DNA from 3 places in the Mesorhizobium sp. M0037 genome. Region 2 is predicted to be linked to each of the others. Evidence: predicted binding sites of a transcription regulator. Region 2 holds the regulator's gene; each other region holds the start of a gene.
What was found. The regulator PhoB, encoded in region 2, activates phosphate uptake and scavenging genes when phosphate is short. The targets are predictions, from matches to a motif close to TGTCATNNANCTGTCAT.
Positions count from the first base shown of each region.

Region 1: NKJ78_RS00470 (RNA degradosome polyphosphate kinase) is a predicted target of PhoB. The motif match lies at 2,639-2,655, and genes of this name have one in related genera.
Region 3: NKJ78_RS07855 (LTA synthase family protein) is a predicted target of PhoB. The motif match lies at 8,327-8,343, and genes of this name have one in related genera.

Region 1 covers NZ_JAMYVB010000001.1:79,108-89,610, reverse strand. The annotation lists gene ppx (exopolyphosphatase) at 1-292, opposite strand, end outside; gene NKJ78_RS00470 (RNA degradosome polyphosphate kinase) at 292-2,484, opposite strand; gene NKJ78_RS00465 (zinc-finger domain-containing protein) at 2,718-2,963, shown strand; gene NKJ78_RS00460 (FAD-dependent monooxygenase) at 2,983-4,221, shown strand; gene NKJ78_RS00455 (TIGR02117 family protein) at 4,415-5,080, opposite strand; gene NKJ78_RS00450 (amino acid ABC transporter ATP-binding protein) at 5,186-5,989, opposite strand; gene NKJ78_RS00445 (amino acid ABC transporter permease) at 6,074-7,231, opposite strand; gene NKJ78_RS00440 (amino acid ABC transporter permease) at 7,236-8,423, opposite strand; gene NKJ78_RS00435 (amino acid ABC transporter substrate-binding protein) at 8,486-9,514, opposite strand; gene NKJ78_RS00430 (cystathionine beta-lyase) at 9,973-10,503, shown strand, end outside.
Region 2 covers NZ_JAMYVB010000013.1:12,890-23,392, reverse strand. The annotation lists gene NKJ78_RS19690 (hypothetical protein) at 1-36, shown strand, start outside; gene NKJ78_RS19685 (hypothetical protein) at 179-505, shown strand; gene NKJ78_RS19680 (YMGG-like glycine zipper-containing protein) at 589-831, shown strand; gene NKJ78_RS19675 (CHASE domain-containing protein) at 871-2,517, opposite strand; gene NKJ78_RS19670 (ATP-binding cassette domain-containing protein) at 2,673-3,470, opposite strand; gene NKJ78_RS19665 (sugar ABC transporter permease) at 3,483-4,799, opposite strand; gene xylF (D-xylose ABC transporter substrate-binding protein) at 4,948-5,988, opposite strand; gene NKJ78_RS19655 (ROK family protein) at 6,254-7,489, shown strand; gene phoB (phosphate regulon transcriptional regulator PhoB) at 7,520-8,209, opposite strand; gene phoU (phosphate signaling complex protein PhoU) at 8,226-8,930, opposite strand; gene pstB (phosphate ABC transporter ATP-binding protein PstB) at 8,972-9,796, opposite strand; gene pstA (phosphate ABC transporter permease PstA) at 9,814-10,503, opposite strand, start outside.
Region 3 covers NZ_JAMYVB010000003.1:187,142-197,644, reverse strand. The annotation lists gene rsmA (16S rRNA (adenine(1518)-N(6)/adenine(1519)-N(6))-dimethyltransferase RsmA) at 1-328, shown strand, start outside; gene NKJ78_RS07900 (hypothetical protein) at 443-646, shown strand; gene NKJ78_RS07895 (Fic/DOC family protein) at 656-1,234, shown strand; gene gmk (guanylate kinase) at 1,320-1,994, opposite strand; gene NKJ78_RS07885 (YicC/YloC family endoribonuclease) at 2,001-2,891, opposite strand; gene mltG (endolytic transglycosylase MltG) at 3,154-4,413, opposite strand; gene fabF (beta-ketoacyl-ACP synthase II) at 4,616-5,878, opposite strand; gene NKJ78_RS07870 (acyl carrier protein) at 5,913-6,149, opposite strand; gene fabG (3-oxoacyl-[acyl-carrier-protein] reductase) at 6,371-7,108, opposite strand; gene fabD (ACP S-malonyltransferase) at 7,169-8,116, opposite strand; gene NKJ78_RS07855 (LTA synthase family protein) at 8,394-10,322, shown strand.

The DNA.
Region 1 (10,503 bases), on a different contig from region 2:
TCGCTTCGCGGGCCGCGGCCGTTGCCAGCACAAACATGTGCTCCGCACCCGCCTGATCGGAGAGCGCGCGGAAACGGCGAAACTCCTCCATCGAGCGCGTCACCGCCTCGGGATCGAGCTTGCCGGTCGAAACGATACCGCGGCCGAGGCCGGCCAGCATCTTTTCGTTGAACAGCAAGGTCGGCGAGCGCGCCAACCCTTCATAGACGACAAGGCGGATCGAGTTCGAGCCGATGTCGATGATGGACAGCGGCCGGCGATCCTGCAGCCGGCCTTGGGACGTTGAAATCATCAGCCGGTGTTCTTCTTGCGACGCTTGAACTGCGCGATGCGCTTGGGCGCATGCGACTTCAGCGCGTCACCCCGTCCCGACAGGCTCGGATTGGTCATGAAATATTCCTGCGCGTTGAACGGTTCCTCACCCTCCTCCAGCACGACGCGCCGGGAGGTTCCGTCAGCCAATACGTCGAAACTTTGCTGGTTGTCCATGATGTTGCCCAGCATGATCTGGCCAAGGATCTGTTCATGCACCGTCGGATTGGTGATCGGCACCATGGTCTCGACGCGGCGGTCGAGATTGCGTGGCATCAAGTCGGCCGAGGCGATGTAGACGATCGCCTCGTCCGACGGCAGGCCATGGCCGTTGCCGAAGCAGTAGATGCGGCTGTGTTCGAGGAAGCGGCCGACGATCGACTTGACCCTGATGTTTTCCGACAGGCCGGGCACCTGCGGCCGCAGGCAGCAGATGCCGCGCACGACGAGATCGATCTCGACGCCGGCACGGCTGGCGTCATAGAGCGCGTCGATGATGTTGGGATCGACGAGCGCGTTCATCTTCATCCAGATGCGCGCCGGACGGCCAGCCAGCGCGTAGGCGACCTCGTCGGCAATGTGCTTGAGGATACGGCTGCGCAGCGTAAACGGCGAGATGGCGATCCGCATCTCATCGGTCGGCTCGGCATAGCCGGTGATGAAGTTGAACAGCTGGGCGACATCGCGCGCGATCGTCGGATCGGTGGTGAAGAAGGACAGGTCGGTGTAGATGCGCGCGGTCACCGGATGGTAGTTGCCGGTGCCGAGATGGACATAGTTGCGCAGCTTGCCGTCCTCGCGCCGCACCACAAGCGACATTTTCGCATGGGTCTTCAGTTCGAGGAAGCCGAACACGACCTGGACGCCGGCGCGTTCGAGGTCGCGCGCCCAGCGGATGTTGGCCTCCTCGTCGAAGCGCGCCTTGAGCTCGACCAGGGCGGTCACCGACTTGCCTGCCTCGGCCGCGTCGACCAAGGCGCGCACGATCGGGCTGTCGTTGGAGGTGCGGTAGAGCGTCTGCTTGATCGCCACCACCTCCGGGTCGGCCATCGCCTGGCGCAGGAATTGGACCACCACGTCAAAGGATTCATAGGGGTGGTGGACGACGATGTCCTTCTCGCGAATGGCCGCGAAACAGTCGCCGCCATGCTCGCGGATGCGCTCGGGAAAGCGTGGATTGTAGGGGGTGAACTTCAGGTCGTCGCGCGGCACGGCGACGATCTCGGAAATCTGGCTGAGCGCCAGCGGGCCGGTCAGAACGCTGATGCGGCTCGAAGAGACGCCAAGCTCGCCGGCGACGAACTCGCGCAATTCGCCGGGCATCGACTTGTCGAATTCGATGCGGATGACCGAACCGCGGCGGCGGCGCTTCAGCGCCGTCTCGAACAGGCGCACGAGATCTTCCGACTCTTCCTCGACCTCGATATCGCTGTCCCGGATGATGCGGAAGGTGCCTGAACCCTTGACCTCATAGCCGGGGAACAGCTTGCCGATATAGAGGCCGACAGCCTCCTCCAGTGGAATGAAGCGAACGTGCTGCTTGCGGTCGGGCAGACGGATGAAGCGCTTCAGCGCCACCGGCAGGCGCAGAAGCGCGCTCATCTCCTCGCCATTCTTGCGATGGCGCAATTGCAGCGCCATCGAGAAGCCGAGATTGGGAATGAACGGAAACGGATGCGCCGGGTCGATCGACAGTGGAGTCAGCACCGGGAAAACCTGGTCCTGGAAATGGTCTTCCAGCCAGACTTTTTCATCCTTGGTCAGTGCATCGCGGGTGATGCTCTCAATGCCTTCCTTGTTGAGCAGCAACATCAGCGCCGAAAGGCTGTTCTGCTGGTCCTCCTGCAGCCGCTCGACCTCGCGCAGCAATTGTTCCAGCTGCTGCTCCGGCGTGCGGCCGTCGGGGCTCTTGAGCGCAATGCCTTCGCGCACCTGGCCCGCAAGGCCGGCGACGCGGACCATGAAGAATTCATCGAGATTGGCGGCCGAAATCGACAGGAAACGGACGCGTTCGAGCAGCGGATGGTGCTCGTTCTGTGATTCCTCGAGCACACGCCGGTTGAACTGCAGCCAGGAGAACTCACGGTTGACGAACCGATCGGGGTTGCCGCCCTCGGGGCTCGCCACCTCGACATTGATGAATTCGCTCTGCACCGGCTTCAGTTCGTTCATGGTTCCTGCTCTTCCCCGCCAACCGTCCCTTGGAGCGCCGCTGGACGTGCCATGCCTCTAACACGCTTTTGTGACGCATGGCCCTTCGGCGAAAACCATTCCGATTTCAGGGACATGCACTTAACCGGCTCACCGTATCCTCTGACAGGCTTTTGCGACAGTTTCATTTCATCGATCTTGCAAACAGGCCTGTTATGTTCCAGATGCTTTTCGACGAGATCAAGGAGACGACGATGGCAGGCGGTTCCATTCCCCACTTCCAGAACGATGCGGGCCATCCGGCAATCGACATCGGCGTCAAGGAATTCATGTGCACCGGCGCCAACCCGCCCTTCGACCATCCACACGTGTTCCTCGACATGGGCGACGACAATGAAAAGGTCTGCCCCTATTGCTCGACGCTCTACCGCTATTCGGCGAAGCTGAGGGCGACGGAAACGCTGCCGGCTGGTTGCCTTTATATCGACCAGGCCGCCTGATCCTTCCGCGACAAGCCCGATGGAAGACATCAGGTCCCGGCAGGTCATAATCGCCGGGGCCGGCATCGCCGGGCTGACCGCTGCCCTTGCCTTCGCCGGACGGGGTTATCCGGTAAAGCTTATCGAACAGGCACAGCACCTCGAAGCGGCCGGCGCCGGCATCCAGCTTTCGCCCAACGCAACACGCATTCTTGGAAAACTCGGCGTGCTCGACCGACTGCTGCCCGCAGCGTTGCGGCCGGAAGCGGTCGTGCTCAAGGACGCCGGGACGCTGCGCGAACTGGCGCGGGTACCGCTCGGGCACGCCGCCGAAGCGCGCTGGCAGTCGTCCTATCTTGTCGCCCATCGCGCAGATCTGCAGGCAGCGCTGCTGGGGCAAATGGCTGAACGGTCGCAGATTGAGCTCATCACCGGCGCCCGCGTGACCGGCATCGTCAAAGACGCGCAATATGTCGCCGTGACCGCCGAAGTGGACGGCCGCGAGATCGAGGCACGCGGCAAACTGCTGGTCGGCGCCGACGGCGTCTGGTCGGCGGTCCGGGCGCAACTCGCAGGCGAGGACTTCGTCAAAAGCCGTTTTTCGGGCGAACTCGCCTGGCGGGCTACAATCGCAGCCGACGGTGCGGCCGGAGAAGCCTTTGCCGCGATCGGCGCCGCCGACTGCGTCACCACGTTCCTGCATCCTGGCTTCCACATGGTCGCCTACCCCGTCAGCAAAGGCCAGGCCTTCAATCTCGCCGCCTTCACCAAGGGTGAGCGCATGGCCGAAGGTTGGTCGGGCCATGCCGATCCCGCGATCCTCACGGCTGCCCTGCGCGGCACCGCGCCGGGCCTGACGAAGCTCGTGGCACTGGCCGGCCCATGGACGGCCTTTCCGATCCATACCGTCGAACAACAGCGGTGGACGAGCCCGCAGGGCATCGCGCTGATCGGCGACGCCGCGCATGCGATGACGCCGTTTGCCGCACAGGGCGCGGCAATGGCGATCGAGGATGCCATCACGCTTGCCGACGCTATCGCCGATTTCCCTGGCGATCTGCCCAGAAGTTTTCAAATCTGGGAAAATCTTCGGCGGCCGCGTGTCGCCAAGGCCGCGCGTCGTGGGGCCGTAAACCGCCTCGCCTGGCATGCTGCCGGCCCGGTGGCGATCGCCCGCAATCTGTTCCTGGCCATGCGCTCGCCCGACAAGCTCGCCGCCGACCTCGACTGGCTCTATGGATGGCGAGCGGACACTCGGCAGTCTAGATCGTCAACGTAGCGATCCTTCCCACTCCCCTCTGTCCTGCCGGACATCTCCCACGCAAGGGGGGAGATTGGATGTCGCCGTCGCCTTCGCCAAAATCGCCGGCGTTGCAGCAGGAGCGCGGGCAAAACGGCTGATCTCCCTCTTGCGGGGGAGATGGCCGGCAGGCCAGAGGGGAGTGCTGTCCCCGCGGTGCGATGAAGGACTGCTAGTTATAAAACCGCATCGACAAGCCCAGCGAGGCCGGCAGCGGGTTCCACCAGCCGGTGCGCAGGCCGGCGGTGCGCAGGCCGGCGGCTGTCCAGGTGTTACAGCCGACAAGCGCGTTGAAATGGCCGTTCGCCTCGAAGAAGCGGTCGAAGCTGGAATAGGCGGCGTTCTCGATGACGATCGGACCATTCGGCCCTTGCTGGAAACTCGCGTCGATATAGTCGAGCAGCGCTGCAAAACGTTCCTCATCGATGTCGAAACCGGTGACAGCAGGGTGCGGCTCGGCGATGGCCCCGGCGATATCGACATGCATGACCGAGGCGTCCAGTGTCAGCGCCTTGAGGACGGGCACTGTCTTCAGCTGCGACCAGCTCGGCGTCTCCAGATAGAAGGCCCGGCCGCCCCAGCCAAAGACGATGTAGCGCACTTCCGGGGCGTCGACAGGGATGCCGGCAGCGACCAGGAAATGGAAGCGCCGGCGCACCTCGTCATCGACGGGAATGGCGATGTCGGTGTGGATCGGATTCTCCAGCACCAGAATATGGCGCGTGCCCTCACCCGCCGCTGACGCCGGCCACAGCGGACGCGGCACCAGCGTGCCGAGCGTGGCAGCGAGCGCGACCACGATAATCAGCATGGCCACGAAACGCAGGGCTTTTCTCATGCGGCGGCGGCTTTGTGTTTCAATGGAGAAGATCAACCCCGACCCCAGATAGCAAAAGAGCCCGGCCGCATTACGGCAGGGCTCTTTTGCTTCGCATGAAAATGCTCAGTGCAGGATCTGCGACAGAAACAGCTTGGTGCGCTCGTGGCGCGGATGGTCGAAGAACTCGGCCGGCGTGTTCTGCTCGACGATCTGGCCCTGATCCATGAAGATCACCCGGTTGGCGACCTTGCGGGCAAAGCCCATTTCGTGGGTGACGCACAGCATGGTCATGCCTTCCTCGGCCAGGCCCACCATCGTCTCCAGCACTTCCTTGATCATTTCTGGATCGAGCGCCGAGGTCGGCTCATCGAACAGCATGATGCGCGGGTTCATGCACAGCGAACGCGCTATCGCCACGCGCTGCTGCTGGCCGCCCGACAGCTGGCCCGGATATTTGTTGGCCTGTTCGGGGATCTTGACACGCTTGAGGAAGTGCATGGCGATTTCCTCGGCCTGCTTCTTCGGCGTCTTGCGCACCCAGATCGGCGCCAGCGTGCAGTTCTCCAGGATGGTCAGATGCGGGAACAGGTTGAAGTGCTGGAACACCATGCCGACCTCGCGGCGCACCTCGTCGATCTTCTTGAGATCGTTGGTGAGTTCCTTGCCGTCGACGATGATCTTGCCCTTCTGGTGCTCTTCCAGCCGGTTGATGCAGCGGATCATGGTCGACTTGCCCGAGCCCGAAGGACCGCAGATGACGATGCGCTCGCCGCGCATCACCTTGAGGTTGATGTCCTTCAGCACATGGAACTCGCCATACCATTTGTGCATGCCGATGATGTCGATGGCGACATCGGTGGTCGAGATGTGCATCTTCTTGGCATCGACCTTGATCTCTTCGGCGCTGACGGCGTTTTCTATGACCATGGCAGGTTCCCCTTTTTGTTCTGTCTTTTAGCTATGATGCATGCCGTTGTCCCAAAACCGCTAAACACTTTTGGGCGACATGCATCAACGTTTGTGGCCGGTGTCGAGCCGGCGTTCCGTGTACATCGAATAGCGCGACATGCCGAAGCAGAACAGCCAGAAGACGAAGGCTGCAAAGATGAGACCGGATCTCGCGGTCTGTGGCGTCGCCCAATTGGCGTCCGAGAAGTTCTGCTTGACGACGCCAAGCAGGTCAAACATCGAGATGATGATGACGAGGCTTGTGTCCTTGAACATACCGATGAAGGTATTGACGATGCCGGGGATGACCAGCTTCAGTGCCTGCGGCAGCACGATCAGCACCATCTTCTGCCAGTAGCCCAGGCCAAGCGAATCCGCACCCTCATACTGGCCCTTGGGGATCGCCTGCAGGCCGCCGCGCACCACTTCGGCCATATAGGCGGCGGCAAACAGCGAGACGCCGATCAGCGCCCTGAGATATTTGTCGAACGAAACCCCGGCGGGCAGAAACAGCGGCAGCATGACGCTGGCAAAGAACAGAACGGTGATCAGCGGGATGCCGCGAACGAACTCGATGAAGACCACGCACAGTGTCTTGACGATCGGCATCTTGGAGCGCCGGCCGAGCGCCAGCACGATGCCCATCGGCAGCGACACGGCAATGCCGACAAAGGACAGGCTCAGCGTCACCAGCAGCCCGCCCCATAGCTGGGTCTCCACATGCGGCAGGCCGAAGATGCCGCCGACCAGGAGCACGAACGCGATGATCGGCAGTGCCAGGAATAGAAGAATGGCGTTCAACCCCTTGCGCGGCACACGTGGCATCAGCAACGGCACCAGCAGCGCCACGAACAGGACGGCGACCAGGATCGGCCGCCAGCGCTCTTCCAGGGGATAGCGGCCAAGCATCAACTGCCCGAACTTCGCGTTGACGAAGGCCCAGCAGGCGCCTGACCAGCCGTCCGGCTGGATGCCGCCTTGCGCCACCGTGGCGCATACAGTCCGGTCCGCCCCCGTCCACTGGGCGTTGATGAAGGCCCAGTTGACGATGGGCGGCACGATCATCACCACCAGCGCAATAGCCACTACAGTCAGGATGACGTCGCCCACCGAACCGATCAGGTTCTTGCGAACCCAGGCCAAAGGCCCCCGCACGCCGGCCGGGGCTTGTTGAGCGAGTGCCATTTCGGTCCGCACCCAGGAGGTATCATGTTCCTGCATGGCCTTACCTCTCCACCAGCGCCATCCTGGCGTTGACCACATTCATCACCGCCGACGTCACCAGGCTGATGATGAGATAGACGACCATCATGATCAGCACACCCTCGACCGCTTGACCGGTCTGATTCAGCACTGTGCCGGCGATCGCCGTCAGGTCGGGGTAACCGATGGCAATGGCCAGCGACGAGTTCTTGGTCAGGTTGAGATACTGGCTGGTCAGCGGCGGGATGACGATCCGCATGGCTTGGGGAACGACGACAAGCCGCAGGATAGATCCCGGCCGCAGCCCCAGGGCGCCAGCCGCTTCGGTCTGACCCTTGCTGACGCCGAGAATGCCGGCGCGCACGATCTCGGCGATGAAGGAGGCCGTGTAACAGGACAGCGCCAAATAGAGAGACAGGAACTCCGGCCCGATCTGAAAGCCTCCGGTCAGGTTGAAGGTCGATTGTTTTGGAAAGTCGAAGCTCAAGGGAAAGCCGCTCAGCGCATAGGCCAGGAGCGGAAGGCCGACGATCAGCGCCGCCGAAGTCCAGAATACGGGAAACTGCTGGCCGGTTGCCATTTGCCGCTGGCGTGCCGTGCGCGCGACAAAAAAAGCCATGGCGATGCCGACAAGCAAGGCGACAAACATCAGCCAGGAGCCGTCGCCCCAGATAGCGCGCGGAAAATAGAAACCGCGTTGGTTGAGGAAAGAGCCGAACGGCAAATTGAAACTGTCGCGAGGCGCCGGCAGTACCGCGAGCACGCCTGAATACCAGAAGAAGATCACCAGCAGCGGCGGGATATTGCGGAACACCTCGACATAGACCGTGCAAATCTTGCGAACCAGCCAGTTGCGCGATAACCGGCCGACGCCGACAATGAAGCCAATGATGGTCGCGGTGATAATCCCGGCAACGGCGACGATAATGGTGTTGATAAGCCCGACGACAATGGCCTGGCCATAGGTCGAATCGGAATCATAAGCGATGGGCCTGACTGGAATGTCAAAGCCTGCTCGGTTGTTCAGGAAGCCAAAACCGGAAGTAATATGCAGGCGCTGCAGGTTGACGATGACGTTGTGGACGATCCACCAGACGCCCGCCACCAGCAAGATGACAACCACCGCCTGGAAGAAAAACCCGCGGACTTTCGGATCGTTGATGAAGGAACCGCGGCTCGGCTCCTCGCGAAGAACTTCCTGCGACGCCATTGCTCATCCCCTGGAAAGAGAAACCGGAAGGCAGATGATCTGCCTTCCGGATCACATTTCGATCAGCGGATCGGCGGTGCGTATTGCAGGCCGCCCTTGGTCCACAGCGCATTGATGCCGCGCGCGATCTTCAGCGGGCTGCCGGTGCCGACATTGCGCTCGAACATCTCACCGTAATTGCCGACTGCCTTGACGATGTTGACGACCCAGTCATTGCTCACGCCAAGGTCGGTTCCGATCTTGGTTTCGGCTTCCTGACCGAGCACGCGCTTGATCTCCGGATTATCCGAGGTCTTCATCTCTTCGACATTGGCCTGGGTGATGCCCAGTTCCTCTGCCTGCAACAGGGCGAAGTAGGTCCACTTGACGATGTGGTACCACTGGTCGTCCCCCTGGCGTACGGCAGGGCCGAGCGGCTCTTTGGAGATGATCTCGGGCAGCACGACATGGTCGGCCGGCGCACTCAGCGTCAGGCGGATGCCATAGAGGCCGGATTGGTCGGTGGTGTAGACGTCGCAGCGGCCGGCGTCATAGGCAGCGTTGACCTCTTCCAGCTTTTCGAAGACGACCGGGTTGTACTCCATCTTGTTCGCCTTGAAGTAATCGGCGAGGTTGAGCTCGGTGGTGGTGCCGCTCTGCACGCAGACTGCCGCACCTGAAAGCTGCAGAGCCGAATTGACGCCAGGCAGTTTCTTGGCGTTGATCATGAAACCCTGGCCGTCATAATAGGTGACGCCGATGAAGTTCAGGCCAAGCGCGGTATCGCGATTGATGGTCCATGTGGTGTTGCGCGACAGGAGATCGATCTCGCCCGACTGCAACGCGGTGAAGCGCTCCTTGGCGCTGAGCGGCGTGAACTTGACCTTGGAGGCATCGCCGAAGACTGCACCAGCGACAGCGCGGCAGAAATCCGCGTCGATGCCTTTCCAATCGCCTTTGTCGTCAGGCGCCGAGAAGCCGGCCAGGCCCGTCGAGACACCGCACTGGATGAAGCCCTTCGCCTTGACGGTATCGAGCGTTGTCGCCGACGCGGCCGAAGCCATCCATCCAAGCGCAGCGGCACCGAGAATGCCAATTGCAATATGTTTCATAACCCACAGACCCTTTTCTGTTTTCAGGTAAACCCTGATCCTCAGGCAAATCCTGATCTTTTCCCGCGTGAACCCGGCTCCCATCCGGCTCATTCCGGAACCTCGCATCGTAATCGACGCCCGGCCCCTCCCATTCACGAACTGCATCGAAGGCGATTATCTCTGTGAGGTCAAGGGAAATGACCGTTTCACGACAGCTTTGAAAACCAATTGCCGCAAATGCCTGAATTGCGGACAACACCCTCAGGAAAGCAGCAAGCCCCGCAAACAAAAACGGCAAAGTCCGTCGACGCTAATCCACATCCACTCATGAAATCCGCGGCTCTGGATTGCCACGCGTTCCAGACTATTCATGGGGGAATTGGCCTATGCAAAGGGCACCGCGTGGCGGGCGCCCGCTGTTGCACGGCCAATGCCGCCGCTCTATGGCTAGCGCTTTCACCACAAGGCGAAGAGCAATGGCGACTGACGGCAACGAAATGGGTATCAACACGCGGCTTGCCCATTCGGGCAACAATCCGCACGACTATTTCGGCTTCGTCAATCCGCCGATCGTGCATGCCTCGACCGTGCTCTATCCCAATGCGTCGGTGATGGCGGCGCGCAGCCAGAAATACACCTATGGCACACGCGGCACGCCGACCACCGATGCGTTGGCGCATGCGATCGACGCGCTGGAAGGCTCCGCCGGCACAATAATCGTGCCGTCGGGCCTGGCGGCGGTGACCGTCCCGTTGCTGGCGTTTCTCTCGGCAGGCGATCACATCCTGATTGTCGATTCCGTCTACCATCCGACCCGCAATTTCGCCGACACGATGCTGAAGCGGCTGGGTGTCGAGGTCGAGTATTACGATCCGCATGCCAGCGCCGGCATCGCCAGCTTGATCAAGCCGAACACCAAAGTCGTGTTTACGGAATCACCGGCCTCCAACACCTTCGAGGTGCAGGACGTTCCGGCGATCGCCAAGGCGGCGCATGAAACGGGCGCC
Region 2 (10,503 bases):
GCTGTTGTGCTGATCGTGGCGTCGCAATTGGTCTGAGCCAGATGCTCAGGTTCACGCTGCTCCCAAGCAGCCTGGCTCAGAAACTGTCCAGCTCGTAGCCGACCAATTATTAACGCCCCTTTCGGCACAGGAACTTTGACGGCTGTGGACCGTTCTTATGGCGAGAGGACGTGTCGCCGTGGAACACATCGCCGCTTTGCTTTTGGTAATTGGCTGTTCGAACAACATGACCGAATGCCGTGAACTGCCGGTGCCGGTCAGTGTTTTCGAAACCGCCGAAGCATGCACGGCAGAACGTCCATTCGCTGCCGGCGACGTGCAGGGTCAGGCCGAGCACGTCGTTGCCAAATGTCTTACGGTCGACCCCGCGCTGGAAGATGATTACGACCAGATCGTCTGGAACGTGCGCCCGGACGGCACCCTCGACGCGTCTTTGCAGATTTCCAGTGTCGTGGTCGCGTCGAACGCCACGCGCCGCGAAAAAGACTCTCTTAGCCAACAATAAGATCGAGCGGGCAAAGGCTGCTGTTTCGTGCTAAATAGCGGCTGGAGCTTACTAAAGTGAGGACAAAAGTGAGGAGAGATTCTATGCGGAAATTGATTATTGCCATGGTTGCGGTGGTCGCCGTCAGCGGCTGCAGCACGACCGAGCAGGATGTCGGTGTCGGCGCCGGTGTCGGTGCTTTGGCCGGCGGACTGATCGGCGGCGGCAAGGGTGCGCTGATCGGCGCAGCCGTTGGCGCCGGTTCCGGCCTGCTGGTGCGCAACCTGCGCAACGGCTATTGCCAGTATCGCGACAATCGCGGCCGGCTCTACACCGCTCGCTGCTGATCCGCTTCAAAAGCGTCAGACAATCGCGACGGAGACCGGTCAGCCGGTCTCCGTTTGTTTGACTGCATCAGGCTGCGGGATCCTGATTTCCACCGTAAGCCCATCGGCGCGAAAATCTCGGGCAATCGTGCCGCGCAATTCGCGCGTGACATTGAGGTCGATCAGCTTGGTGCCGAAGCCGGTCTTCGCCGGCGCTTCGAGTTCCTTCTGCCCGGCCTCGCGCCAGTTCAGAACCAGCATCCGCTCGGACCCGCGCCCCTCGAACGACCAGTCGACCTTCAGCGCACCCACGGAATTGCCGGCCTCGCCATATTTCAGCGCATTCGTCGCCAGTTCGTGAAAGGTCAGGCCAAGCGCCTGCGTCGTCCTCTCGTCGAGCAGCACCTGAGGCCCTGACAATATCCCTTCCGGAAGCTCCTTGCCGAACACCTGGCCGAGCTCGATGCGCAGCAGGTCGCCAAGATCGGCCTTCTGCCAGCGCGAACGCGTCAGCATATCCTGGGAAGCCGCCATTGCCTGCAGGCGGGCTGAGAAGGAAGTTGAGAACTCCTTCACGTCGGTTGCTTGCGCTGCCGTCTGGCGCGCAATCGCCAGCACCCGCGTGATCGAATTCTTGATTCGATGCTTCATCTCCTGCAGCATCAAATCCTTTTCGAGCAGGCTTTTTTCCGTCGTTTCATGCAGCAGCGACTTGGCGTCGTAGGCGCGCTCCTGGTAGCGGGCCACCAACGCTATGGCGCCGGCCAGAAGCAGGCCGAACAGCCCGAGCATGACCGGAATGGCGCGCGAGGACGGTTGCGAAAATGCACTTGTCGGCCGAAACAGCACCGTCCACGGCCGACCGGCGACGATGATCTTGCGCGTCACCAACAGCCTGTCGCCAAAGCTCGCAACCGGCGGCGTCTCCGACTGGAACAGAAGATTGTCGGCGTCGGCCGTGCCGTCATAGACCGCGGTGTTGACCGGCAGCAAAGGCGTGCGGCTGAGCGCGGTCTGGAACAGGTCGCGGGCGCGGAAGGCCGCGTAGAGAAGGCCTGATGTCGATGATCTGGACGCGTTGATACCATCCGGCGCGGTTTTGACATTGAGCCTGACGAAGACCAGGAAACCGGTAAAGGTCTGCGCCGCCCCCGTGTCCTGGCCGAGTTGGACCAGACCGCTTGCGTGCTGTGCGTCATCGGCCAGCGCTTTTTCGATCGCCTCGCGCCGCACCGGCTCGGTGAACATGTCGTAGCCGATGGTGGATTCGTTGGCAGGGTCGAGCGGCTCGAACAGCACGACGGGCGTGCGCCACGGCTGTGTCGTGTCCGGATAGACCGTGTGGCCGGCGCCGCGGTCGCGCAACATGTCGCGCTCGACCGCCGCTTCGTCACCGGTCTTGGCCAGCCTGAGATAGCCGATGCCGCGCAGGCCGGCGAAATTGTTATCGAGATTGAGGGCGCTGGAGAAGGCCTTGAATTCGCTACCTGAAATCTCGCCGTTGCGGGCGTCGAACAGCGCCTGCGTCGAGCGCAGCAGTGACAGATGCAGATCGATACGGCTTTCGATGCGGTTGAGCGCGTCGTCGGCCGTCGCCTCGAACTTGATGCGCGCCGCTTCCTGGGTGGCGAAATAGGCGAAGCCCGCCATCGTCAGGCTGATCAGTGCAACGGCAATGAAGGCAAGGATCGGGAAAAGCTTCTTCAACGCAGGCCCATGGACGGTTCGGGAACCTTTATGGGCAACTCGCCGCGGCAAGACAATGGCGCGGCCAAGCCATAATGACGGCTGGCATATCACGTATATTTAGCCGGCTTATCGGTCGAACATCGGTGAAGATGAGAGCCGATGATATCGTGGTCTCAGGCCGCGATCTTCAGCGCACCCGGACCGGGAATGGCGCCGGGCGGACACTTTCCCAGGATGATCATGCCGAGCACTTCGTCCTGCGTCACATCGGTGGTGAGCGCGGTGCCGACGACCTGGCCGTTCTTCATTACGCAGACCCGGTCGGCAAGCTCGAACACGTCGTGAATGTCGTGGCTGATCAGGAAAATGCCGATGCCGTCGGCCTTGAGCTGCTTTACCAGTTCGCCGACCTGCGCCGTCTCCTGCGGCCCGAGCGCCGCCGTCGGTTCGTCCATGATCAGCATGCGGGCGTTGAACAGGATGGCGCGTGCGATCGCCACCGACTGGCGCTGGCCGCCCGATAGCTTGATCACGGGCTCCTTGAAGCGCTGGAAGCGCGGATTGAGCCGGCCCATCACCTTGCGCGCCTCGGCCTCCATGGCGACATCGTCGAGTGTCCCCCACGCGGTCATCAGTTCGCGGCCGAGGAAGAGGTTGGCGGCAGCGTCGACATTGTCGGCCAGCGCAAGCGTCTGGTAGATCGTTTCGATGCCGTATTTCTTGGCGTCGCGCGGATTGGAGATCGAGGCCTCCTGGCCGTTGACCAAGATCTGGCCGGCATCGCGCTTGTAGGCGCCCGACAGGATCTTGATCAGCGTCGACTTACCGGCGCCGTTGTGGCCAAGCAGCGCCACCACTTCGCCCGGGAAAAGATCGATGGACGCATCGTCGACGGCGCGAATGCCACCGAACGCGATCGAGATGTTGCGCATGTCGATCAGTGGCGTACCGGTGGGAGCAGTTTTTTCCATAGTCGTTCCTCCCTAGACCCGCTTGCGGTAGACGGTGTCGAGCCAGACGGCGATGACCAGGACAGCGCCAACGACAATGCTCTGCAGCGGCGAGTCGATGCCGAGCAGCACCATGCCGGATTGCAGCGACTGCATCAGAAGCGCGCCGAGCATGGCGCCCATCACCGTTCCGGCGCCGCCCGCGAGCGACGTGCCGCCGATGACGGCGGCCGCGATCACCAAAAGCTCGTCCAGTGTGCCCAGCGCATTGGTTGACGCATTGAGACGGGCCGACGAGATCGCCGCGCTGATTGCAGCCAGCACACCCATGATCATGAACACCTTCATGGTCACCCAGCGCGTGTTGATGCCGGCGAGTTCCGCTGCCTCCGGATTGCCGCCGATGGCGAAGACATAGCGGCCGAAACGCGTGCGCTTGGTGATAAACGTCATGATGATGCCGACAGTCACCGCCATCAGCACCGGTATGGCGATGCCATGCGCGATGAACAGCCCGCCTTCGGGAACGGTGATGCCGTTCTGCTGTGCGTACTGGCGCACGATGCCGATCGGCCATGGATAGGAATTGCCGATCCACACGGCGCCGAGGATGGCCGCGCAAGCGACCACGCCAAGCAGGGTCTCGGCCCAGACGGGGCGCAGTGGAAAGCTGAAGCGCTTGCGCTGCGAGCGACCGTTGAGCAGCGCGAAGGCGACCGCCGCGCAGGCGACGATGCCGACGATCCAGCTGGCAGCGGCGCCAATCGAGCCGCGTGGTCCGCCGCCCATCAGCTGGAAGGTGGCGTCGAGTGGCGCGACCGTGCGCCCGCTGGTGATGAGCCATGCCATGCCACGCCAGACCAGCAGGCCACCAAGCGTCACGATGAAGGCCGGAACCTGCATATAGGCGATGATGAAGCCCTGGAACGCGCCGATCAGCAGACCAAGCACCACGCCGGCGGCAAGCGCGACGATCCAGAGCCAGGGGTTTCCAAGCTGGAAGCCGATGACGCGAATCAGGAATTCGGCCTGTGCCACGCCCATGATCATGCCGATCACGCCTTCGACGGAGCCCACCGAAAGGTCGATGTTGCGCATGACGATGACCAGTACCATGCCGGTCGCCATGATCGCGACCGAGGACGTCTGCACCGACAGGTTCCAAAGATTGCGCGGCGTCAGGAAAAGCCCACCCGACAGGATATGTATGCCGACCCAGATGACCAGCAGCGCGCCGACCATGCCGAGCATGCGCGTGTCGAGCTCGGTCGCTTTCAGGAACCGGGCGACCGCGCCGAGTTCAGACGCTCGTGCCGTATCGGCCTGCGGATTTGAGGTCGTGTCGGTCATGATGTCCTCCAGCGGCTTGCCGTCTGGCGCGGATGCCGGACCACAGCCTAGAAGTTTGCCGCCGATGGCGGAAACACACAATTCTCGTAGAGAAAACGCCCCCGCGGGGGCCCCCCCCGGGCCGCCTAATTTCTTCAAGTCGTCGAGATCAGTTGCAAGCCGCGACGCTGCCGGCGGCGACGCCGGTGCAGACTTCGTCCTTCTTGATCCAGCCGGCGTCGATGACGACGTTGAGGTTGTCCTTGGTGATCGCGACGGGGGTCAGGAACAGCGACTTGACGGTGTTGCCGCCAGGCGTGGTGAAGTCCTTGGCGCCGGCAATGTCGCCCGTCTTCTTGCCATCGGCAAGCTGCGAGGCGATCTCGGCGGCGTTCTTGCCGAGTTCGCGCGCGTCCTTCCACACCGACACCGTCTGCGTGCCGAGCGCGATGCGGTTCAGAGCGGCATGGTCGCCGTCCTGGCCCGAGACCGGAACCGTTCCGGCAAGGCCCTGCGCCGTCAGCGCGGCGACAACGCCGCCGGCGGTGCCGTCATTGGCCGCAACCACGGCATCGACCTTGTTGTCATTGGCGGTCAGGAACTGTTCCATGTTCTTCTGGGCATTGGCCGGCAGCCAGCCATCGGTATAGGCCTCGCCGACATTCTTGATCTTGCCCGAGTCGATGGCTTCCTTGAGCACTTCCATCGAGCCCGAGAACAGGAAATCGGCATTCGGATCCGAGCCCGAGCCCTTGATGAAGACATAGTTGCCTTCGGGCTTCGCCTTGAACACTTCGCGGGCCTGCATGCGGCCGACTTCCTTGTTGTCGAAGGTCAGGTAGAAGACGTCCTTGTTCTCGATCAGGCGGTCATAGCCGACGACCGGAATGCCTTCGTCCAGCGCCTTCTGCACCGCCGGGCCGATGGCCGAGGCGTCCTGCGCCAGGATGATCAGCGAGTTGGCGCCCTGCGAGATCAGGCTTTCGACGTCGGTCAGCTGCTTGCCGGGATTGGACTGCGCGTCGGCGGAAATGTACTTGTCGCCGGCAGCCTCGATCGCCGTTTTCATCGCCGCCTCGTCGGTCTTCCAGCGCTCTTCCTGGAAGTTCGACCACGACACGCCGATGACCTTGTCCTTCGCCTGCGCGACCGACATCAGCGCCAGCGACATGGCGACACCCGCCAGCATGGCGGCTGCAAATCTGTTCATCATAATCCTCCCTGCGCCGGGTGCGGCGCGACAAAACTGGCCCGAGGGCCGGCACACAGAGGCCCTATTTTTTCGAGCCTCGAAAAAATACTGGTTCAATGATAAGGCGCTGTCAACATCGATTCTGATGGATTCTGATGGCCTTGCCGAATTTTTTCGAGGTCCGCAATAAACAATGACAGGGCTGCCGGCGTCTGCCAATATTTGGCTGGTGCCGTCGAACGCCTTCACTATCATGAGGCGCGAGGAGGCCGGGAGGAAACAAATGTCGGTTGGAATCCGCCACGACGATCTGCGCCGTCGCAACCGTGCCATGGTGATTTCGGCCGTGCGCCGGGCCGGCCAGCCGTCGCGGACCGAGATTGCGGCGACCACCGGCCTCAGCCACTCGACCATATCGGCAATCTCGTCTGATCTGATTCAAGAAGGCGTCCTGATTGAAGGCAAACCTGGCGAGACAGGCGCACTGAGACGCGGCCGGCCGCAGGTCGGCCTTGGCCTCAACCCGGAAGCGGCGGCGGTGATGACCGTCGTGCTGTCGCTCAATTTCCTGTCCGTCACCGTCATCGACTATGCCGGCCACGTCGTCGCCGAGGAACAGCGCCGGCTGGACACGCTGACCAAGCCGTGCGACGAGCTGATTGGCGAATGCGTAGCAATCGTCCGGCGGCGGCTTGAGGATCCCGACCTCGATGTCCAGAGCATCGCCCGCATTGCCATGGGCATCCAGGGCATCACCGATTCGCAGGCGCGCGCCATGCTGTGGTCGCCAATCACGCCACTGACCGACATTGCCTTCGCCGACATGTTGGAAGTGGAATTCGGCATTCCGGCCACCATGGAGAACGACTGCAATATGATGGCGGTGGCGCTGCAATGGCGCCAGCCCGAGCGCTACCGCGACAACTTTATCGCCATCCTCTTGTCGCACGGCATCGGCATGGGACTGGTGCTGAAAGGCGAACTGTTCACCGGCACCCATTCCTCGGGCGGCGAGTTCGGCCACATGATCCACCGTCCGGGCGGCGCGCTCTGCCGCTGCGGGCGGCGCGGCTGCGTCGAGGCCTATGCCGGAAACTACGCCATCTGGCGCAGCGCCAAAATGATGGGCGAGGATGCCGAGCCGGTCGATATCGGCGACGCTGATATGCGCGCACTCGCCGCGCGCGCCCGCGAAACCGATGGCCCGGAGCGCGAAGCCTATCGCAGGGCCGGTGAGGCGCTCGGCTTCGGCCTCGGCAGCCTGTTTGCTCTGATCGATCCGGCACCCGTCGCCATGGTCGGCGTCAGCGCCGCCGCCTTCGACCTGATCGAACCGGCATTGCGCGAAGCGATCGCCCAGACCGCCGGCGGCCAGCACTCGAAATCGATCTCCTTCGACACCGAGCCCAACGAGCTGCCGCTGATCCGCGAAGGCTGCGCCATGCGCGCGCTCGGCTTCGTCGACCAGGAGATTTTCGCGCCGGGCATTCAGGCGAAATCCGGCAAGCATGTCGCCTGAATGGCCGGCAACGGCGCGACGCGCAGCATCCTAGTCTTCCCTGATAGCGTAGCCGGCGCCGCGAATGGTACGGATGACATCCGGCATGCGGCCGTTGTTGACGGCCTTGCGCAGCCGCCCGACATGCACGTCGACGGTTCGCTCGTCTATATAGATCGTCTCGCCCCAGACATTGTCGAGCAGTTGGCTGCGCGAGAACACGCGGCCGGGATGGCGCATCATGAATTCGAGCAGCCGGAACTCGGTCGGTCCGAGCCTGATCTCGCTCTTCTTGCGGTAGACCCGGTGCGATTCTCGATCGAGCACGATGTCGCCGACCTTGAGCACGCTCGACAGCACTTCCGGCTTGGCGCGGCGCAGCAGCGCTTTCACGCGCGCCATGAACTCCGGCGTCGAGAATGGCTTGACCAGATAGTCGTCGGCACCGGTGGACAGGCCGCGCACGCGGTCGCTTTCCTCACCGCGCGCGGTCAGCATGATGATCGGCAGCCGCTCGGTTTCGGGCCGCACTCTAAGCCGCCGGCAGAGCTCGATGCCGGAAACAGCCGGCACCATCCAGTCGAGCACCAGGAGATCGGGCACGTTTTCCTGCAGGCGGATCTCGGCCTCGTCGCCGCGTGTCACCACCTCGACCTGATAGCCTTCGGATTCGAGGTTGTAGCGGAGGAGCACGCCTAGTGGCTCCTCGTCCTCCACGACCATGATGCGTGGCGCGATCATAGGCAGTTCACCCTCATCAGGCCGGCGTGGCCATCGCCGTCTCGTCCTGCTTCGGACGATTGGCGGGCAATTGCTGGCCGGTCAGCACATAATACGCATTTTCGGCGATGTTGGTGACATGATCGCCGATGCGCTCAAGATTCTTGGCGCAGAACAAGAGATGCGTGCAGGCGGTGATGTTGCGAGGGTCTTCCATCATGTAGGTCAAGAGCTCACGAAACACGGACGTGTATTTGACGTCGATGCGCTCGTCGTCATTCCTGAGTTTTGCAAGCGCTGCCGCATCGGTGGCGGCATATTCCTCGACGACGCCTTGCACCTGGATCAGCACCAGTTGCGCCATGGCGTCGATGGAGTGCGAGAGGTCGCGCGGCGTGACGCTCAAGCCCACGGTGCCGACGCGTTTGGCGATGTTCTTGGCGAGGTCGCCGATGCGCTCGAGGTCGCCCGCCATGCGGATCGAGCCGACCACGGCGCGCAGATCGTTGGCCATCGGCTGGCGCTTGGCGATCAGCGTGATGGCGCGGTCGTCCAGTTCGCGCTGGCGCGCATCCATGATGGCGTCGTCGGACACGACACGCTGTGCCAGCGCATTGTCCGAATTGAGCAGCGCCCTGGTCGAGCCGCTGACCATCGAGCCTGCCAGATCGCCCATGTCGCGGATCAGCTTGCTGATCTGCCCGAGCTCTTCATCGAAGGAGGCGACGGTATGTTCACCCATGATCTTGGTCCTCGTGCCTGAAAATTCACCCGCCGGACGGCTCAGCCGAAGCGGCCGGTAATGTAGTCCTGGGTGCGCTTGTCGTCGGGGTTGGTGAACATCTTGTCGGTGGCGCCCTCCTCGACGAGATAGCCGAGATGGAACATCGCTGTACGCTGCGACACGCGCGCCGCCTGCTGCATCGAGTGGGTGACGATGACGATCGTGTAGTTCTGGCGCAGTTCGTCGATCAGCTCCTCGACACGGGCGGTGGCGATCGGATCAAGCGCCGAGCAGGGCTCATCCATCAGGATCACTTCCGGCGACACGGCGATGGCGCGCGCGATGCACAGGCGCTGCTGCTGGCCGCCGGACAGGCCGGTGCCGGGCTCCTGCAGGCGGTCCTTGACCTCGTTCCAGATCGCCGCCTTCTTCAGGCTCTGCTCGACGATCTGGTCCATGTCGGACTTGCGCTTGGCCAGCCCATGGATGCGCGGGCCGTAGGCGACGTTCTCGTAGATCGACTTCGGGAACGGATTGGGTTTCTGGAACACCATGCCGACGCGGGCGCGCAGTTCGACGACATCGATGTTCTTGTCGTAGATGTCGTCTTCATCGAGCGTGATCTTGCCGGTCACCCGCGCCGAATCGATGGTGTCGTTCATGCGGTTGAGGCAGCGCAGGAAGGTCGACTTGCCGCAGCCGGACGGGCCGATCAGCGCCGTCACCTGGTTCTGACGCACGTCGAGATTGACGTCGAACAACGCCTGCTTCTCGCCGTAGAAGACGCCGACCTTGTCGCCGCGCATCTTGATGACTTCGTTCGACTTGGCGTTCATTTTGTCGCCCACTGCATTCTCAAGGGACTGTTCGGTCATGATGTTCATACCAAATTGCCTTTTTTCTACCAGCGCCGCTCGAAGCGGCGCCGGAGCACGATCGCGGTGATGTTCATGGCCATGAGGAAGACGAGCAGGATGATGATGGCGCCGGACATGCGCTCGACAAAAGCGCGCTCAGCCTCGTTTGCCCACATATAGATCTGCACCGGCAGCGCGGTCGCCGGATCGAAAGGCGTCGCCGGATAATCGGTGACGAAAGCGACCATGCCGATCAAGAGCAGCGGTGCTGTCTCGCCGAGCGCACGCGCCAGGCCGATGATGGTGCCGGTAAGGATGCCTGGGGCGGCAAGCGGCAGGATGTGGTGGAACACCATCTGCATCTTGGAGGCGCCGAGGCCGAGCGCCGCCGAGCGGATCGACGGCGGCACCGCGGCGAGGGCGGCGCGCGTGGCGATGATGATGGTCGGCAGCGTCATCAGCGTCAGCACCAGGCCGCCGACGAAGGAAGCCGAGCGCGGCATGCCGAGGAAGTTGATGAACACGGCAAGGCCAAGCAGACCGAAGACGATCGACGGCACCGCCGCGAGATTGTTGATGTTGACTTCGATCAGGTCCGTAAAGCGGTTCTTCTTGGCGAACTCCTCCAGATAGATCGAGGCGGCGACGCCGATCGGCAGCGCCAGCAAAAGCACGATCACCATCATGTAGAACGAACCGATGATGGCCACGCCCATGCCCGACGTCTCGGGCCG
Region 3 (10,503 bases), on a different contig from region 2:
CGATGCTTATGGCCGGCTCGGCGTGCTGGCGGGCTGGCGGACCGAGGCGAGGATCGCCTTCGACGTGCCGCCGCAAGCGTTCACGCCGCCACCCAAGGTAACGTCCTCGGTGGTGCATCTGGTGCCGCGCGCCAGCCCTTTGTCAACCGACGTGAAAAAACTCGGTCGCGTCACCGAAGCCGCTTTCGGGCAGCGCCGGAAAATGCTGCGGCAGAGCGTGAAGAGCCTGGGTGGCGAGGCACTGCTGACGCGCGCCGGCATCGATCCGACCCGGCGTGCGGAGACGCTCAGCGTCGAGGAATTCGTGCGGCTGACAAACGCGGTTTGACCGGCGGCGCTGGTCGGCCGTGGACCCAAATCGCATCCTGTGTGACAGCGACGACAAGCAGCATATAGCGGCATGCAGTTGCCGGTGAGTCGCCGAGCGTGATATTGTCGTCATATGAAAAAGAGTACCTCAAGCCTCCGGCCGACCCAAAATGGCCAGTTTGTCCTGACCAGCGGCAGGGGCGAAAAAATCAGCGCGGTTGAAGGCTTGAAGCTATCGCAACGTATGGGCTTCATTCTGAAGGAAAGCCGTGAGCGCGGCCTGAGCGGGGATGAGCGCAGGGCGCTTATCAAGGACCAAGTAACCCGCAAGAAGTAGGATCGGCAGGTGGTCTATGCCGCTGAACATGATCCGCTGTGCTACCCAGGCACGACCGTTCTCCGCAACAGGCTGAATATCAAAGACCAGGCCCAACTCGATGAATTCGAGTTGGCACTTTTCCTGACCAGGGCCGACGAACATATCCCCGCAGGCCGTCTGGATTTCGAGCACTACAAGGCTGTCCATCATCACCTGTTCCAGGACGTTTATGAATGGGCGGGAGAGGTTCGCGCCATCCGCATCGGCAAGGGGGGCAACTGGTTCTGCTATCCTGAGTATATCAACCAGGAAATGCATAGAATTTTCGGCGAACTCGCCGACGGTGATTATCTCTGCGAACTCGACCTCGACGCCTTCGCCGTTCGGGCCGCGCATGTTTTGGCCGAAATCAATGCCGTCCACCCGTTTCGCGAAGGCAACGGCCGCACGCAGCTTACCTTTCTGGCAATGCTGATGGAGAATGCGGGATTCCCATTCAATGCCGATATGCTCGGTCGCGAAAACGTCCTGAATGCGATGATTGAGAGCTTTGCCGGCGAGGAAACCCCATTGGCAGAACTCATAAAAGATATCGCCAGCCAGTAACAGATGCCCACAGCGTCCATATTGCCAGATCGTTTGCCAAAGACGCCTTCATGGGGACAGCCGGCCATCGGGGAACGACAGCTGCCTATTCCGTCTTCTCGTCCAGCAACCCCGAGACGAAATCGAACAGCCCGGGCCGGCGGTCGCGCCGCAGCCTTTCCGCCGTCACGATGCCACGCACTTCGGCGAAGGCGCGGTCGAGATCGTCGTTGACGATGACAAAGTCATATTCCTTCCAGTGCTCGATCTCGTTGCGGGCGTTCTTCAGCCTGGTCTCGATCACGTGCTCCTGGTCCTCGGCGCGGCGCTTGAGGCGCGACTTCAGTTCCTTCATCGACGGCGGCAGGATGAAGATCGAGACGATGTCGGCGCGCATCTTCTCCTTGAGCTGCTGGGCGCCTTGCCAGTCGATGTCGAAGAGCATGTCACGGCCCTGCGCCAGCGCCAGTTCGGCCGGCTCGCGCGGCGTCGCGTAGCAATTGCCGTGCACCTCGGCCCATTCGAGCAACGCGTCGGAATCGCGCAGCCGCTCGAACTCGCGCGTGGTGCGGAAGTGATAGTGGACGCCCTCGATCTCCGAGCCGCGGCGTGGCCTGGTGGTGACCGAGACCGATAATTCCAGGCTGCCGTCGCTTTCCAGCAGGTTGCGCGCGATCGTCGACTTGCCGGCGCCCGACGGCGACGACAGGACCAGCATCAGCCCGCGGCGGCGAATGCGGGATCCGAGATCCCTGGCAACCATCGGCTCCTTGCCACCCATTCGGGTTTACTCCAGATTCTGGACCTGTTCGCGAAACTGGTCGACCACCGCCTTCAGTTCCAGCCCGATGGCGGTGACAGTGGCGGCGTTCGACTTGGAACACAGCGTATTCGATTCGCGGTTGAATTCCTGCGCCAGAAAATCGAGCTTGCGGCCGATGGCGCCGCCATTTGCCAGCAGCGCTCTGCCCGACGCCACATGCGTCTTCAGCCGGTCGATCTCTTCACGGATATCGGCCTTGGTGGCCAGGAACGCCGCTTCCATGTGCAGCCGGCCGGCATCGAGATTGGCCGACGCATCCATCAGCAGCCGCACGTGTTCGGCGATCCGCTCGCGGATCGCCGCGGGTTCGCGCGACGGGTCGGCCTCGGCTTGAAGCGTCAGCGCCTCAATGGCGTCGATATGGCCAGAAAGCAGCGAACGCAGCGCTTCGCCCTCGTTCTGGCGTGCCTGCTCGAGACCTGTAAGCGCCGTTTCCAGCGCGGACAGGATTGACGCGTCGAGTGCTGCCCGCACCTCCTCGGTTTCGCTGGTTTCAGGGATATCGAGCACGCCGCGCAGGGAAAGCAGACCGTCGGCAGTTGCCGGACCAACACCGAACTGGTCCTGCAGCCGCTTGGCCAAGCCCGCCAGATCCCTGAGGAAGGCTTCGTTGACCACCGGCTGCGCCTGCTGGCCGGCGGCGCGGCCGACGGTCAGCGTCGCTTGGAAATTGCCACGCGAAAAGCGCTTCTGCAGCGTCTGCCGCACAGTCGGTTCGAGCCGCTCGAAACCTTGCGGCAACCGCAACCTGACCTCGACGCTCTTGCCGTTGACCGACTTGACCTCCCAGGCGATCGAGGCGCCGTCATGTTCGGCAACAGTGCGTGCAAATCCGGTCATGCTCTGCAAATTCATGATGCGGCTCGTGTCTCCCTGATGGTCCGATTCTATAAATTGCGCATGCGTTCGATATCACGGGCGGCGCGAATGTCAGAATCGCAATACCGGCAAGATGTTGATTTCCGCTGTCGTTTCGATCTCGCAGGGCTGAAATCGAGAAGCAGAGGCACCCGAGCAAGACCGAAAACGCTTCGAACCCCGCTACTCGTTCAAAGCAGCAGCGCGTCCGCCTCTGTCCGCGTTGCTTAAGGTCGATCCGTCTGAAAGCGCCGACCTGCTACTGGGCGGCACCCGTATCGCCGCCGGCATCACCGCTGTCACCGGCGGCATCGCCACTTGCGTCACCGTTGTCGTCGCCATCCGCCGGCGCATCGGTCTGGCCCGGAGTCTTGGCGCCCTTGGCGGCGTCTTCAGCCTGCTTCTTCTGCAGTGCCCGGTAGCGGGCAACGTTCTCATTGTGCTCGGCAAGCGTGGTGGCAAAGACGTGGCCGCCGGTGCCGTCGGCGACGAAATAGAGATCATCGGTCTTCGACGGGTTGGCGACGGCTTCGAGCGCGGCGCGGCCGGGATTGGCGATCGGCGTCGGCGGCAGGCCGTTGATCAGATAGGTGTTGTAAGGCGTCTGTTTCTGGATGTCAGATTGATAAATCGGCCGGTCGGCGGGTTTGCCCTTGCCGCCGAACAGGCCGTAAATGATGGTCGGATCGGATTGCAGCCGCATGCCCTTGGCCAGACGGTTGAGGAAGACGGCGGCAACGCGCGAGCGCTCGTCGCCCCGGCCGGTTTCCTTTTCGACGATCGAGGCCAAGGTGACGAAGTCGTCGACATTGGCCAGAGGCAGGTCGGGCGCGCGCCGCTGCCAGACCTCGTCGACCAGCTTCTTCTGGTCGGCGAGCAGCTTGTCGACCATCTGTTGGCGCGTGGCGCCGCGGGTAAAGCGCAGCGTGTCGGTGGCGAGGCTGCCCTCAGCCGGCTTGGCGGCCGGCATGTCGCCGGTCAGCGCATCCTGCTCGGCGATGCGCTGCAGCGCCTGCTCGACCGTCAGGCCCTCGGGAATGGTCAGCGAATACATCACCGACTTGCCGCTCTTCAGAAGCTCCATGATGTCGCGCATGGAGGCGCGCGGCTTTATCTCGTATTCGCCTGCCTTCAGCGCTGAATCATTGCCATAGACCCGCACGGCGATGCGGAAGATGCGGGCATCGCTGATCAGCCCACGCCGTTCGAGCTGGTCGGCAATATCCTGGACGCCGGTGCTCGGCTTGACCAGGAAGGTGTCGCCGGCCACCGACGGGCCCGGTTCGTTGAATGCCTGCTTGCCGAAATAGAGCGAAACGCCGGCGGCGAGGATCATCAACATCACCGCGGAGATGACGAAGTTCATGAACACGACGACTTGGCTGCGCGAGGCGCGCGAGCGCTTTGGTGGTGGTGTGCCGGCTTCCGGGCGCAAAGCTTCGGCCGCGGTCTTCGGCACGATCGGGCCGGTCTGCTGGTTTTGTCCGAATTGTCCGCTGCCGCCCGGATTGGTGTTCATTAGCGCCCTACCATCTGATCTCTTAGAGCGACCATGCGCCCGATTGGACGCACAGCGTGCCCTAACATTTCAAGCCTACGCATCGTGCTTTTAAAAAAAGCGCCTTCGGTTTCAGGCCGATGCGACGAATCCCCAGCGGCAGAGTAGGCTTGAATATGGCAAAATTGACGACAGACCGCTGGCGCGCCGGTCGATACCGCAATCAGCCTGTATAACGCTGGAATACCAGCGAAGCGTTGGTGCCGCCGAAGCCGAAGGAGTTGGACAGCGCCACGTCGACCTGGCGATGCCGTGGCGTGTTCGGAACAAGATCGATCGCGGTTTCGCGTTCCGGGTTGTCAAGATTGATGGTGGCTGGCGCGATGTTGTCTCTGATAGCGAGGATCGAAAAGATCGCCTCGGCGGCGCCCGCGGCACCCAGGAGATGGCCGATCGACGACTTGGTCGATGACATCGAGATTTTCGAGGCGGCGTTGCCGACCAGCCGCTCGACGGCGCCGAGTTCGATCGTGTCGGCCATGGTCGAGGTGCCGTGCGCGTTGATGTAGTCGACGTCGGCGGGCGTCAGCTTGGCCCGGTTCAGCGCCGCCGTCATGCAGCGGAAGGCGCCGTCGCCGTCTTCGGCCGGTGCAGTGATGTGATAGGCATCGCCGGTCAGGCCGTAGCCGGTGACCTCGGCATAGATCTTGGCGCCGCGCGCCTTGGCGTGTTCGAGTTCTTCCAGCACGACGACCCCGGCGCCCTCGCCCATGACGAAGCCGTCACGGTCGCGGTCATAGGGACGCGAGGCCTTCTCAGGCGTGTCGTTGCGGTCGGTGGACAGTGCCCGGCAAGCAGCGAAGCCGGCAAGCGATAGTCTGGTCACCGGCGATTCCGCGCCGCCGGCCAGCATCACGTCGGCATCGCCGAAGATGATCAGGCGGGCGGCATCGCCAATGGCGTGCGCGCCGGTCGAGCAGGCGGTGACGACGGCGTGGTTGGGGCCTTTCAGCCCATGCCGGATCGATACCTGGCCAGATACCAGGTTGATAATGTTGCCGGGAATGAAGAATGGACTGATACGGCGCGGTCCGCGCTCTTTCAGGATGATAGCGTTCTCGGCGATGCCCTCGAGGCCGCCAATGCCGGAGCCGATCATGACGCCGGTGGCGCAGCGCTCGGCTTCGGTGCTGGGCTCCCAGCCGGAATCCTTCAGCGCTTCGTCGGCGGCCGCAATCCCGTAAAGGATGAAGTCGCCGATCTTGCGCAGTTCCTTGGGCTCGAGCACGGCTTCGGGATTGAGCGTGCCGTTGGTGCCGTCACCGCGCGGAATGACGTGGGCTATCTTGCAGGCAAGATCTTCCACTTCGAACTCGGTGACGCGCTTGGCGGCGCTGCGGCCGGTCAGAAGTTCCTTCCAGCTGTGCTCGAAGCCCATGCCGAACGGCGAAACCAGGCCAAGGCCCGTGACGACGACACGCCTCATCGCAGGTCCTCCCCGGTGATGACTGCGGATAGTGTCAGGCCGAAGCCTTGTCGATGTACTTCACGGCATCGCCGACGGTCAGGATGGTCTCGGCCGCATCGTCCGGAATCTCGACGCCGAACTCTTCTTCGAAGGCCATGACGAGTTCGACCGTGTCGAGGCTGTCCGCGCCCAGATCATCGATGAAGCTCGCCTGCTCCGTCACCTTGTCGGCATCGACGCCAAGATGTTCGATGACGATCTTCTTGACGCGCTCTGCGGTGTCACTCATTTGGGGCATCCTCGTCTTTTGTTTGTCTGTCTTCGTTAGCGGGCAGAATGCCGCTAATCAAGCTGAAAGATGGTCCTGCCGGAAACGCAACGATGCCGGACCGGTTTTTGCCCGAACCGCCGGGTTGCGGGCCGCATTACACGAAAAATGGCTGAGGTCCAAGGCGAAATGGTCTCTTTTCACAAGCCGGCCATGTCTTCTTATCACCAGGCAATATCCCGTCAGATCATGGCCATGCCGCCGTTGACATGGATGGTCTGGCCGGTGACGTAGGCTGCCTCGTTGGAGGCGAGATAGGCGACGGCCGACGCCACTTCAACACTCGTGCCCATACGGCGCGTCGGGATCGCGGCCATTATCGCGTCTTTCTGCTTGTCGTTGAGCTTGTCGGTCATGGCCGATTCGATAAAGCCCGGGGCGACGCAGTTGACGGTGATGTTGCGGGTGGCGATCTCCTGCGCCAGCGACTTGGAAAAGCCGATCATGCCGGCCTTGGAGGCGCAATAATTGGTCTGGCCAGGATTGCCGGTGACGCCGACCACCGAGGTGATGTTGATGATGCGGCCATGGCGGCGGCGCATCATCGGATGGGTCAGCTCGCGGGTCAGCCGGAACACGGCGGTGAGGTTCACCTCCAGCACGCTGTCCCAATCCGCGTCCGCCATGCGCACGAACAGGCCGTCCTTGGTGATGCCGGCATTGTTGACCAGTATGTCGACGCCTTCGAGTTCGGCTTCGGCCTTCTGACCAAGCGCCTTGACCTCGTCACGGTCGGCAAGATTGGCCGGGAACAGCTTTACCCGGTCGCCGAGTTCGCCGGCCAGGGTCTCCAGTTTCTCGATGCGGGTGCCGTGCAGGCCGACAATGGCGCCTTGCGCATGCAGCACCCGGGCAATCGCCTCGCCAATGCCGCCCGATGCGCCGGTGACGAGCGCCTTGCGGCCGGTCAGTTCGAACATTTTCGTCTCCTGATCTTAAGAGAACACCCTTCCCACGGGAGGGGTTGAATCGCCAGTGGATTATGCAAGAGCGGCCAGCGCCGCCTCGACATCGGCCGGCGTGCCGACGGCCGATGTGGCGATGTCGCGGCTGATCCGCCGCGCCAGGCCGGAAAGCACCTTGCCGGCGCCGATCTCAAACAGCGTGGCGACGCCATTGGCGCCGAACCACTCCACCGTTTCGCGCCAGCGCACGCGGCCGGTGATCTGCTCGACCAGGCGGCGCGCGATCTCGTCGGGGTCGCTGGTCGGGACTACAGTGACGTTGGAGACGACGGGCACCACCGGTGCATTCTTGGTCACCCCGGCCAGCGCCTCGCGCATGACATCGGCCGCCGGCGCCATCAGCGCCGAATGGAAGGGGGCCGAGACCTGCAGCATCAGCGCCCGCTTGGCGCCCTTTTCGGTGCACAGTTTCGCGGCGAGTTCCACCGCCGCCCTGGCGCCGGAGATCACCAGTTGGCCGCCGCCATTGTCGTTGGCGATCTGGCAGACTTTGCCGGATCCCGTTGCGGCCTCGGTGCAAGCGGCTTCAACGTCGGGCTGTTCCAGTCCGATGATCGCCGCCATGGCGCCCTCGCCGGCCGGCACCGCCGCCTGCATGGCGTTGCCGCGGATGCGCAGCAGCCGGGCGGCATCGGCGACCGAAACGAAACCGGCCGCGGCAAGGGCGGAATATTCGCCGAGCGAATGACCGGCAACGTAGGCAACCTTGTCCTTCAGCGAAAAGCCGCGCGCTTCCAGCGAGCGGATTCCCGCCAGCGAGACCGCCATCAGCGCCGGCTGGGCATTGGCAGTCAGGGTCAGCGCCTCTTCCGGGCCTTCCCAGATCAGTTTCGACAGCTTTTCGCCCAACGCATCATCGACTTCCTCGAACACCCTGCGTGCCTCGGGGAAGGCGTCGGCGAGGTCCTTGCCCATGCCGACAGCCTGGCTGCCCTGTCCCGGAAAGGTGAATGCGACGGCCATTTGGGCGCTCTCCAGCGGCTGATTTTTCCTGCCTGTGACGCAAGGCGGACCGTCAAGTCAAGCCCGGAGGCGGCATTTCCGCTCTCGCTTGAACCGGAGCTGACCTCGAGTCCCTGTTCCCAAAGGCTTTTCGCCGATCACACCTGATGAAAACCGCTCACGAATCGTTTGCTGGCTCTTCTTATTTTCGCCACAGGCGCTAGCTTTTGCATGACAGTTCTATGACAGAACGGTGGCGCGAGTGGAAATTCGCGTTGCTTGGGCCGGGGGAAGAGACGTGGCTAGGATCAGGAAGGGCGCGGCCGTATCCGCGCCACAGTTCTTGGAAGACGATCCGTCCACCGGCTACCTGCCGGGGCGCAGATGGCCGGTCATCCGCTACGGTCTGGTCACGCTGCTTGCCTCCGCCATCCTGGTGTTCGCCATCGAATGGATCGTGCGCGGCGACTTCTTCGGCACAGTCGACTTCTTCCTGCAGCCATTCAAGCCGGGCTGGACCACCATCATTGTCTTTGCATTGGTGCTGATGGGACTGGACGCCGTGCTTGGCCGCAGTCACCAGAGCCTGATGATCGTGGCGCCGCTGACGCTGGCGCTGGCCTTTGTCGGGCATCAGAAGTCGCATTATCTCGGCGATCCGCTCTACCCAACCGATTTTCTTTATTCGCGCCAGATCATGGCACTGATGCCGCTCCTGGTGCGCGAGCGGCCTTGGACGGCGCTCGCCATGGCGGTCGGCATCGTCGCCGGCCTGTCGCTGCTGATCTATGGCTGGCGGTTGTGGCGCCGCAAGGTTCCGATCCTCAGCCGCAAAGGGCGGCTGGCGCGGCTGACGCTGGCAGTGCCGCTGCTCGCCTTCTTCGTCTCGATCATGGACTACGCCACCTTCTCATGGACCCGCGACCGGCTGCAGATCATCCCGATCATGTGGGACCAGAAGGAGAACTACGCCTCCAACGGGTTTGCGCTGGCCTTCGCGCTCAACGTGCCGATGGCGCATGTCTCGGCGCCGGCGGGCTATTCCGACAAGGCGATCGACGCGATCGACAGGCCTGCTGTGGCGGCCTCGGTACCGGATGAGAAACCCGACATCATCGTGGTGATGAGCGAATCTTTCTGGGATCCGACCAAGCTGCCCGGCGTCACAATCACGCCTGACCCGATCCCCAATGTGCGGGCGCTGCGTTCCGGCTATATGTTTTCGCCGGAATTCGGCGGCATGACCGCCAACATCGAATTCGAGGCGCTGACCGGCTTTTCCAATGCCTTCCTGCCGGCAGGCTCGATCCCCTACCAGCAATATGTGCGCACGCCGACGCCGTCGCTGGCGACCTTCCTGAAAAGCGAGGGCTACCGGGCGCGCGCCATCCATCCGGGCACCAACTGGTTCTGGAACAGAGGCGCCGTCTATGCCGATTTCGGTTTCAACGATTTCCGCTCGGAAGAGACGCTGCCGCCACTGGAAAAGCGCGGGCCGCTGGCTTCCGATGCGTCGATGACCGACGAGATCATCGCAGAGGCCGACGCCAGCGAGCGGCCGGTGTTCTTCTTCGCCGTCAGCCTGCAGAACCACGGTCCCTACGAGCCGTACCGCTATTACAATCCGACCCACAAGGTCGCGGCGCCGATCAGCACATGGGCGCGGGAATCGCTGCTCAGCTATGCCGAAGGCTCCGCCGATGCCGACCGTGGCCTCGAACGATTGATCGAATGGGCGAAGAAGCGCGAGCGGCCGACGGTCATCGCCTTCTTCGGCGACCATCTGCCGCCGCTCGGCCCCGTCTATGTCGAAACCGGTTACCTGAAGGACAATGTCGCGCCGCGCAAGGAACCGACGCCGGAGGCGGCACTGGAGCATCATCAGACGCCGCTGGTCATCTGGTCTAACCGCACCGGTCCGGCGCAGGATATGGGCGCGGTGAGCCCGGCCTTCCTGCCCTACCATATCCTTACCACGGCCGGGATCACGCACCCCTACTATACCGGCTTCTTAGGCGCGCTGCGCGAACGCTATCGCGTCGTGGATCGCAATCTGCTTCTGACACCGTCAGGTGAGGCCACGGCGGACTGGGCGCGGCAGAAGGACATCGATCCGGCGATCAACGATTTCCGCCTGCTGCAATACGATATGATGTTCGGCAAGCGTAAGGCGGCTCCGGACTTCTTCCCCGAAACGATCAACGGTCGTACCCCGCATACGAGTTGATGCCTGGTCTTTTCCAACCCTGCGACGCCAGGACGCTGTCCGGAGCATGCGTTACCCTTGCCTTCCAGCCAAATTGCTAATATAGACGCCCGCAATCTGCCGGTCCTTGCTGGGGGCTGAACGGAGGGCCGGAGGTTTTACCCAAAACCTTCGTGTGAAGCCAGAAGCGCTTCCGCCTCCC